DNA from 2 places in the Serratia sp. JSRIV002 genome. Region 2 is predicted to be linked to the other one. Evidence: predicted binding sites of a transcription regulator. Region 2 holds the regulator's gene; the other holds the start of a gene.
What was found. Region 2 encodes PhoB, which activates phosphate uptake and scavenging genes when phosphate is short. Its sites were predicted from a motif close to CTGTCATAAAACTGNCNNAT; they were not measured.
Positions count from the first base shown of each region.

Region 1: phoA (alkaline phosphatase) is a predicted target of PhoB. The motif match lies at 2,240-2,259, and genes of this name have one in related genera.

Region 1 covers NZ_CP074143.1:1,991,501-1,995,898, forward strand. The annotation lists gene KGP26_RS09295 (helix-turn-helix domain-containing protein) at 93-536, opposite strand; gene phoA (alkaline phosphatase) at 756-2,168, opposite strand; gene KGP26_RS09305 (glutathione S-transferase N-terminal domain-containing protein) at 2,307-3,014, opposite strand; gene KGP26_RS09310 (helix-turn-helix transcriptional regulator) at 3,092-3,775, opposite strand; gene KGP26_RS09315 (cytochrome P450) at 3,855-4,398, shown strand, end outside.
Region 2 covers NZ_CP074143.1:1,358,227-1,362,624, reverse strand. The annotation lists gene KGP26_RS06195 (PstS family phosphate ABC transporter substrate-binding protein) at 6-944, opposite strand; gene phoR (phosphate regulon sensor histidine kinase PhoR) at 958-2,274, opposite strand; gene phoB (phosphate response regulator transcription factor PhoB) at 2,299-2,988, opposite strand; gene sbcD (exonuclease subunit SbcD) at 3,213-4,398, shown strand, end outside.

The DNA.
Region 1 (4,398 bases), 630 kb from region 2:
TCAGCCAGTTCAATACTTAAGAGCGCTGCTGCGCCCGTTTAGCGGGTGCTGAAAAGGCCAATGGGTTTAGACACCCGTTGGCCGTTTTGTTTTTAACGCTGGCCGACCCAGTTGGTGCAGCCTTCGTCTACGCATTGGCGTTTGTAGAGTGAATGCAGGCTCGGTGTGCTGTGCCGATAGCTGTGCTCTGAGGAGAGCGCCACTTCATCTTGCTGCGGCGTGCGGCGATAGACCGCCGGCGTTTCACCAAACTGCTTTTTAAAGGCCCGGGAAAATGAAGGCTGGGAATCAAAATGGAACTGCAGGGCAATGTCCAGAATCGGCCGGGGGGTAGCGCGTAATGCCTGTGCGGCCTTAGACAAACGGCGTTCGCGGATATAGCTGCCAAGCGCATGGCCAGTGGTACTGCGGAACATACGTTGCAGATGCCATTTGGAGTAGCCAGATTTTGCAGCCACGTTATCCAGCAGCAGCGGTTGATCCAGGTGGTTTTCGATCCAGTTCAGCAAATCGTGAATGATATTGGCGCGATCCATTGGTTTAATTCTCCTGCAGCGACGACATTCGGGTAACCGTCAAATGGGACTTAATAATCCAAGATTATTCTTTGATAATAGGCGCGCATCGGCAGTTACGCAAGGGTAAACTTGGATAATTGACGTGGCGAAAAATGCTCCGCAAGGGCTAGGGGTATAGTGAATTGGGCGGCGGGATAGGGAGATAGGGAGGGGCACAGCATGCTGTGCCCGTGTGGATCACTTGATGTTCATGGCGTCGCGCATGGTGAAGAACAGGTCGGTCTGATCGGTCAGCCCCACGATGTTGGCGGCATGCGGGCCATAAGCGGCAACGCGCAGCTGAGTCCCGGTATGACCCTGGGAGCCTTCTTCCGAATTGCCATAGCTGATGGTCATCACCGCGCCGTCTTTGGTGGTTAATGATTGGGTCAGCCCCGGTGCTTTAGCTTTGGCGGCAATAATCTGGCTGGAGTGAGCGTGGTCGGCGGTGACGATCACCAGGGTATTACCGTCGGCGCGGGCGAACTCCAGCGCTTTTTGTACCGCTTCATCCAGATCGACCGTTTCACCAAATTGGCCGCATGGGTTGGCATCATGATCCTGCTTGTCGATGGACGCTCCTTCGACCTGCAGGAAGAAACCGTTCGGGTTGTTCTTCAGCAACTCGATGGCTTTCTCGGTCATCGCTGCCAGCGTTGGCACATTGGCGCTGCGCTCTGGGTTATTCTCGCAGGTCACCGCAGGCTGATCGAGATTACCGTGGTAGGAGGCTTTCGGTCCCTTCCAGCGTACAGGCATATTGCCTGGCGCAAACAGGCCCAGCAGCGGCTTTTGCTGATTGGCGAGGTTAATCGCGTTCAGGCTTTCGGCATCCTCCACCCATTGGTAGCCCAATGCGGCGGCCTGGGCCTTCAGCGTTTTCCCCTGCCATTCACCGCTTTTCGCCAACTGAGCGAAGGATTTTGCTCCGCCGCCCAGCGTGACGTCGGCACGGGTTTTAATCAACTGCTCGGTGATAGAACCATGCCCGCCATTTTCCAGCGCGTTGCTGGCGCATTGCTCACTGGTTTCCTCTGGGCCGTAGCACTTGCGGGAGGTTACGTGCGAAACCAGTGCTGCCGGTGTGGCATCTTGCAGCTCCGCCGTAGAGACGTTGCCGGTGGCTTTACCCGCGGCCTTGGCCAGTTCCAAAATCGTCGGTTGATCTTTGCCGTTCACATCTACGCCCAACGCGCCGTTGTAGGTCTTGACGCCGGTAGCCCAGGCGGTGGCCGAGGCGGCAGAGTCGGTGACATAGTCCGGCTTATGGCTTTTCTTATCCAGCGAGTAGTGGGTGTATTGGCCGGTTAGCGGCAAAGCATCGATCCCTTTGAAGTAACCGCCTGCGCCTTCCGCATAGTTGCGTGCGCCGGTGATTTCCGAATCGCCCATGCCGTCGCCGATCAGCAGGATCACGTTTTTAGCGGTTTTATTCGACAGCGATGCTTGCAGTGCGGCGGTTTGATCGCTTGCCAAACGGCGTGCACCGCCGGGTTCGGTAATATCGCCACGAGCCGCGCGGTTGTTGAGTTGATTGTTGTCAGCCAGGGCGGTGGAGCATAACAGAGCGGATAATAGGGCACCGGCGATCAGAGAAACGGACTGTTGCATGGGTAGGGCTCCTTGTCGTAATACAAAAATATTGTTGGCATTATTTTGTTACATCGGAGAGTAGAGCAGGAAAGTGACATTTTTATGACGAGCGAGGTGGGAAAAGGGATTGCCTTTCCTGGCAATCCCAATAGGTTATCAGACTTGGCGGGCAGGAATATTAATGCCGCGTTGTACGGCTGGCCTTGCCAGTCCACGTTCCAGCCATTGGCCAACAAGGGGGAAATTGTCGAACTCCACCACGTCGCGCGCTTCATAAAAACCGATCAGGTTGCGTACCCAGCCGAGTAGGGAAATGTCGGCAATGGTATATTCCGACCCCATAATCCAATCACGCCCTTGCAGCCGCTCTTCCAGCACACCCAGCAGCCGTTTGGACTCTTTCTGGTAGCGCTCAAACGGCCGTTTGTCTTCATATTCGCGCCCGGCGAATTTGTGGAAGAAGCCTAGTTGGCCGAACATTGGCCCCACGGACGCCATCTGGAAAAATACCCACTGGATGGTTTCATAACGTTGGGCGGGGTCTTTGGGTAACAACTTGCCGCATTTCTCTGCCAGATATAGCAGGATTGCCCCGGACTCGTACAGCGCAAACGGCTTACCGTCCGGGCCAGCAGGATCGAGGATCGCCGGGATTTTACCGTTAGGGTTGAGCGACAGGAACTCCGGCGTCCAGGTTTCATTTTTGCCGATGTCGATCAGGTGGGCCTCATAGGGTAGGCCGATCTCTTCGAGCATGATGGAAACTTTCACCCCGTTAGGGGTCGGCAGCGAGTAGAGTTGTAACCGTTCAGGATGTTTGGCGGGCCAACGTTTGGCGATCGGGAACAGGGTAATATCGGACATGATAACTCCTCGGAAGCGACGGGATCGTCAACAGGAAAACTCATTGAGTATGGCAGTAAAGCTAGCGCGCCAGGTATTCAAAGCGCCAGGCCAAAATGTGCGCTCAGTGCTTTTCGACCTGTGGCGGTCAGTTGCAGCTCACGGCTGTCTAGCTGGCGCTGAACCCATCCGCGTTTTTCAAATGCTGCTAACATGGCAGCGCCCAGTGCGCCACCGAGATGGGCCTTGCGTTCGCTCCAGTCCAGACAATCGCAGGCAAAGCGCCGCCGGGTCGGGGCCGGGGAGCAGTCGATACCCAACTGTGTCAAGGCAGCCTGCCCAGACTCACTGAGCTGATAGTCGTTATCCCCGATTAGCCAGGCCCGCGCCAGCAACTGATGATGTAATTGGACCGCGATCTCACCGGCCATGTGGTCATAGCAGGTGCGTGCATAACGTAATGAGGCCGGGGTGCTGCTTTTGACCGTTGGGCGTTCTACGCCGGCCAACGCCATCAGGCTTTCCAGCATGTCGGCCACCGGTTTGCCCGCCAGGCGGTAAAAGCGATTGCGGCCCTGTTTGACGCAGCCGATCAGGTTCTGTTCCTGCAAGCGTGCCAGATGGCTGCTGGCTGTGGATGCCGCGACGTCCACCGCCGCACTCAGCTCCGTTGCGGTATAGGCGCGCCCATCCATCAACAGGCACAGCATGCGCGCTCGGGTGCGATCGGCGATAGCGGCCGTCAGTGCGGCCAGGCGGTCTTCAAGCGTATTGTCATTCATACTTCGAGAATAACCGAAGTATTGCTGCTCGTCTAACCCGACAATGGCTGCTCTCTATGCTTATCGGAAGGAAATTGCCATGACAGCCTGCCCCTTTTCAGTTGCATCGCGGCAAGCGGTGCGTGAAGCCTTAACCCATCCTCAACTCGGCGTTCGCCCCACGGATGAGCCGGTGCCCGCAGCTTTAATTGGGACGCCCGCTCAATCGATTTTCGCCTCTCTGGTACGTATGAATGATGGTGCCGTGCAGCGTGAATTAAAGGGAGCGATCGAGGTGGCGCTGGCCGCTATCACCGATGATGAGATCCGCCAGACCACGGTTTACGTGGCTCAACGGTTAGCGGCCAGTTTGACAACGGCAGAGCAGCTCACCCGGTTTAACTACGCTTTGCCGATCTGCGTACTGGCTGACTTATTGGGCGTGGCCCATCAGGATCGATCTGTCTTGGTGGATGAGGTGTTGGACTTTGTGCGCTGTATTGCTCCTGGCGGCAGCGCAGAGCAGATGGCTGTGGGGGCGGCGGCTGCCGGGAAGTTGCAGATCCGGATGCAACTGGCTGATGGACCGTTGTTTGAACAACTGTGCCAACACATTGGCGATCGTGCTCTGGCGATAGCCAATG
Region 2 (4,398 bases):
CCGGACTACTCCAACCCCAATAGAGCGCGGGTTTTGCGCAGCGTATCTGGCGGCAACGGCAGATAGCCGTCGTGATTTACCAGATCCTGTCCCTGCGCAGACAGTACACGGTCGAGGAATGCCGCCGTCAGGGGCTCCAGCGGCTGGTTGGGAGCTTTGTTGATGTAGATATACAGATAGCGCGCCAACGGATAGCTACCGTTACGCACGTTGGTTTCGCTAGGTTCAATATAACGGTCACCCGTTTCTGCCAGGGGCAACAGCCGCACCCCGCTGGCACGAAAACCAATGCTGGCATAGCCAATGCCGTTTAACGATCCGGCCACCGCCTGCACCACCGAGGCCGACCCCGGCAGTTCATTCACCCGCGCCATAAAATCACCACCGCATAACGCACGCAGCTTGAAATACCCATAGGTACCCGAGGCGGAGTTGCGGCCAAAACGTTGCAAGGCACGCTGCTGCCAGCCGCCCTGCAGCCCCAGCTCTCCCCAGCGATTAATCGGCGTGTTTTCCCCGCAGCGGCGGGTAGCGGAAAAGATTTGATCCAGCTGTTGCAGATTCAACCCACGTAACGGATTGTCCTGATGCACCAGCACCACCAGCGCATCAACCGCGACCGGCACCGCCAGCGGAGCATAGCCATAGCGGTGCTCAAATGCCGACACCTCCGCCGCCTTCATTGGCCTGCTCATTGGCCCAAGCTGCGCCGCTCCTGCCGCCAATGCGGTGGGTGCCGTCGAGGAACCGGCAGCCTGCAGTTGCAGGTTCACGTTGGGATAGTGTCGGCTGAAATCCTGCCCCCACAGCGCCATCAGGTTGGCCAAGGTGTCGGAACCTACGCTAGACAGGTTACCGGAAAGCATGCCGTCCGGAGCAGCCACGGCCCCGCGGCCAACCGACAGCAGCAGGCAAAGCAGCAAAGCTTGGGTAAATCGATTCATGGCGGGCTACCTGTTAATTTTTCACCGCATTCTCTGCTAAAGACGCGGGAACAATCAACCGGTTAGGCAAGGTAAAGATAAAACGGGTGCCGATGCCTGGCTCGCTGAGGATCTCCAGCCGTGAATCATGATGGCTGAGCGCATGCTTCACGATCGCCAACCCGAGCCCACTGCCGCCGGTCTGGCGCGAACGTGCTTTATCCACGCGATAGAAACGCTCGGTCAGGCGTGGGATATGCTCGGCACCGATGCCCGGCCCGTTATCGCTGACCTGGAACTGAGCCCCGTGCGGCGTCTGCTGCCAGCTCACTTCGATGTTGGTACCCGCCGGAGTATGGTTGACAGCGTTGTACACCAGATTGGAAACCGCGCTGCGCAGCTGATCCTCATTACCGAACACCTGCAGATTTTCATTCACCCGGAAATTGATCTGGTGATTACCACTGCTGAGCGACTGCGCCTCACGCTGCAATACCCGCAGCATTAACGGAATATCAACCTTCTCGTTCATATCCACGTTTGGCGCGGCCTCTATCCTGGAAAGCGTGAGCAACTGCTTTACCAACCCATCCATGCGTTTGGTCTGCTCTTGCATGGTGCCCAAGGCTTTGCCACGCAGCGAACCATCCAGCTCTTCATCGCTCATCATCTCCAGATAGCCTTGCAGCACCGTTAGCGGCGTACGCAGCTCATGACTGACGTTGGCAAAGAAGTTGCGTCTGGCCCCCTCCAGTTGACGCATCTGGGTCACATCACGGGCCACCATTAGCAATTGGCCTTCGGAGTACGGCATGATACGGAATTCGACAAAGTGCTCGTTATTCAGCTGTAGCGTCAGCGGCCGGGTAAATTCTTGCTGTTGCAGATAATGACTGAATTCCGGATAGCGCAGCAGGTTGAGAATGTGTTGGCCGTTATCTTCCGGCCAGCGAAAGCCCAGCAGATGCTGTGCCAGGCCGTTACACCAGAAGATATTGCCCTCAACGGTGGTCATCACCACCGCATCCGGTAAGGATTCGGCCCCACTACGGAAGCGTTTGATCAACAGCGCCAGCTCACGGCGGCGGCGACGGTTACGCTGCTGCATCTGGTACAGGCCATAGAACAACGGCTCCCAGCTCCAGCGGCCCGGCGGCGGCGTCATGCTGCGGTCCACCCACAGCCAGTGGGAAAGTTTGAGTTGGTTATAGAAGTTCCAGGCCAGCGCAGCCAGCACCGAAACCAACAGCAGCCAGGGCAGATAACCGAAAATCAGCCCCAGCAATAAGGCGGGCAGGCAAAAAAGGGCCAGCTCCAGCGCCAGCCTCTTCCACGATAAACGTTCTAGCACGGTAACCTCTCCAGCGCAGTGCGATCAGTAGCGCGTTGAGAACCGATAACCGGTGCCGCGAACGGTTTGAACCATCTTGTCATGACCACTGGTCTCCAGCGCCTTACGCAGCCGGCGGATATGCACATCAACGGTGCGGTCTTCCACATAAACGTTAGTGCCCCAGACGTGATTAAGCAACTGTTCGCGGCTATAAACACGCTCCGGATGAGTCATAAAGAAGTGCAGCAGCTTGAACTCGGTCGGCCCCATCTCCAGCGCCTGCTCATTGGCCATCACCCGGTGTGAGGAAGGATCCAGGCTTAGCCCCTGCATTTCAATCACTTCTTCTACTGCCATTGGTGAAATACGGCGCATTACCGCCTTGATACGTGCCACCAGCTCCTTGGGGGAGAAAGGTTTGGTGATGTAATCATCCGCCCCAACTTCCAGGCCACGTACCCGATCTTCTTCTTCACCGCGCGCGGTCAGCATCATTACCGGGATATCCCGGGTCATCGCCTCACGCTTCATATGCTTGATAAACTGAATGCCGGAACCTCCCGGTAACATCCAGTCCAGTAACACCAAATCAGGGAACGGCTCAGACAGGCGCGTGACGGCACTGTCATAATCCTCGGCTTCCAACGGTTGGTAACCATTCTGTTCCAACACAAAGCACACCATCTCACGGATCGGCGCTTCGTCTTCCACCACCAGTATGCGTCTTGCCATCGTCAATCCTGCCAATGTGTTAGCGATCTCAGTTGATTGCGGTCGCCATTATGCGTCAGTTTTGTGACACTTTTATGAAAAAATAGCCCGTTCGAACGCAGTAAGCATAGCGATTATTTCTGACGGCAAACAAAAATCATTCGGCTCTCTACTTGATTGAGCCACGACAGGAGAGATCCCCCCCTTTATAATCGTCGCCATTATGTTGTCGCCCTGGGAGTTTTATGCGCCTGATCCATACCTCCGACTGGCATTTGGGCCAGTACTTTTTCACCAAAAGCCGCGCCGCCGAGCATCAGGCCTTTTTAGGTTGGCTGATCGAACAGGTGGAACAGCAGCGGGTGGACGCGCTGATCGTCGCAGGCGATTTGTTCGATACCGGCTCTCCGCCAAGCTACGCACGCGAGCTGTACAACCGCTTTGTGGTGGAGCTGCAACGCACCGGCTGCCAGCTGGTGGTGCTGGGCGGCAACCACGACTCCGTAGCCACGCTGAATGAATCGCGTGAGCTGCTTTCCTGCCTGAACACCACCGTGATTGCCAACGCGCAAAGCGAGCTTGAGCAGCAAATTGTGGTGCTCAACCAGCTTGATGGCCAACCTGGTGCGGTGCTCTGCGCCATTCCGTTCCTGCGCCCACGAGATCTGCTCACCAGCCGCGCCGGTGAGTCTGGCAACCAAAAGCAGCAGGCCCTGCAAGAAGCCATCGCCGAACATTACCAAAACCTGTATCAGGCAGCTTGTGCGCGCCGCGATGCGTTGGGTTTGCCACTGCCGATCGTCGCCACTGGCCATTTAACCACCGTGGGCGTCACCACCTCGGATTCGGTGCGGGATATCTATATCGGCACGCTGGACGCTTTCCCGGCTCAAGCGTTCCCTCCTGCCGATTACATTGCGTTGGGGCATATCCATCGTGCGCAGAACGTCGCCAAATCCGAGCATATCCGTTACAGCGGCTCGCCAATCCCACTGAGCTTTGACGAGTTAGGCAAAGCCAAAAGCGTGTTTATGGTCGATTTTGCCGACGGAGCATTGCAACAGATCACGCCACTGGAGATCCCCACCTTCCAGCCCATGCAGCTGATCAAAGGTGATTTGCAGCAAATCGAGGCCCAATTACAGCAGTTTGCCGATTATCAGGGCGAACTTCCGGTTTGGCTGGATATCGAAGTGGCCACCCAGGATTACCTCAGCGATATTCAGCGCCGCATCCAACAGTTGGCGGAAGATTTACCGGTTGAAGTGGTGCTGCTGCGACGCAGTAAAGAGCAACGTAGCCAGACCATTGCTCAGCAGGATAAAGAAACCTTGAATGAATTAAGCGTGGGCGAAGTCTTCGAGCGCCGGTTGGCGTTGGAAGCCGAGATGGCCGAACCGCGCCAACAACAGATGCGGCAGATGTTCCAGC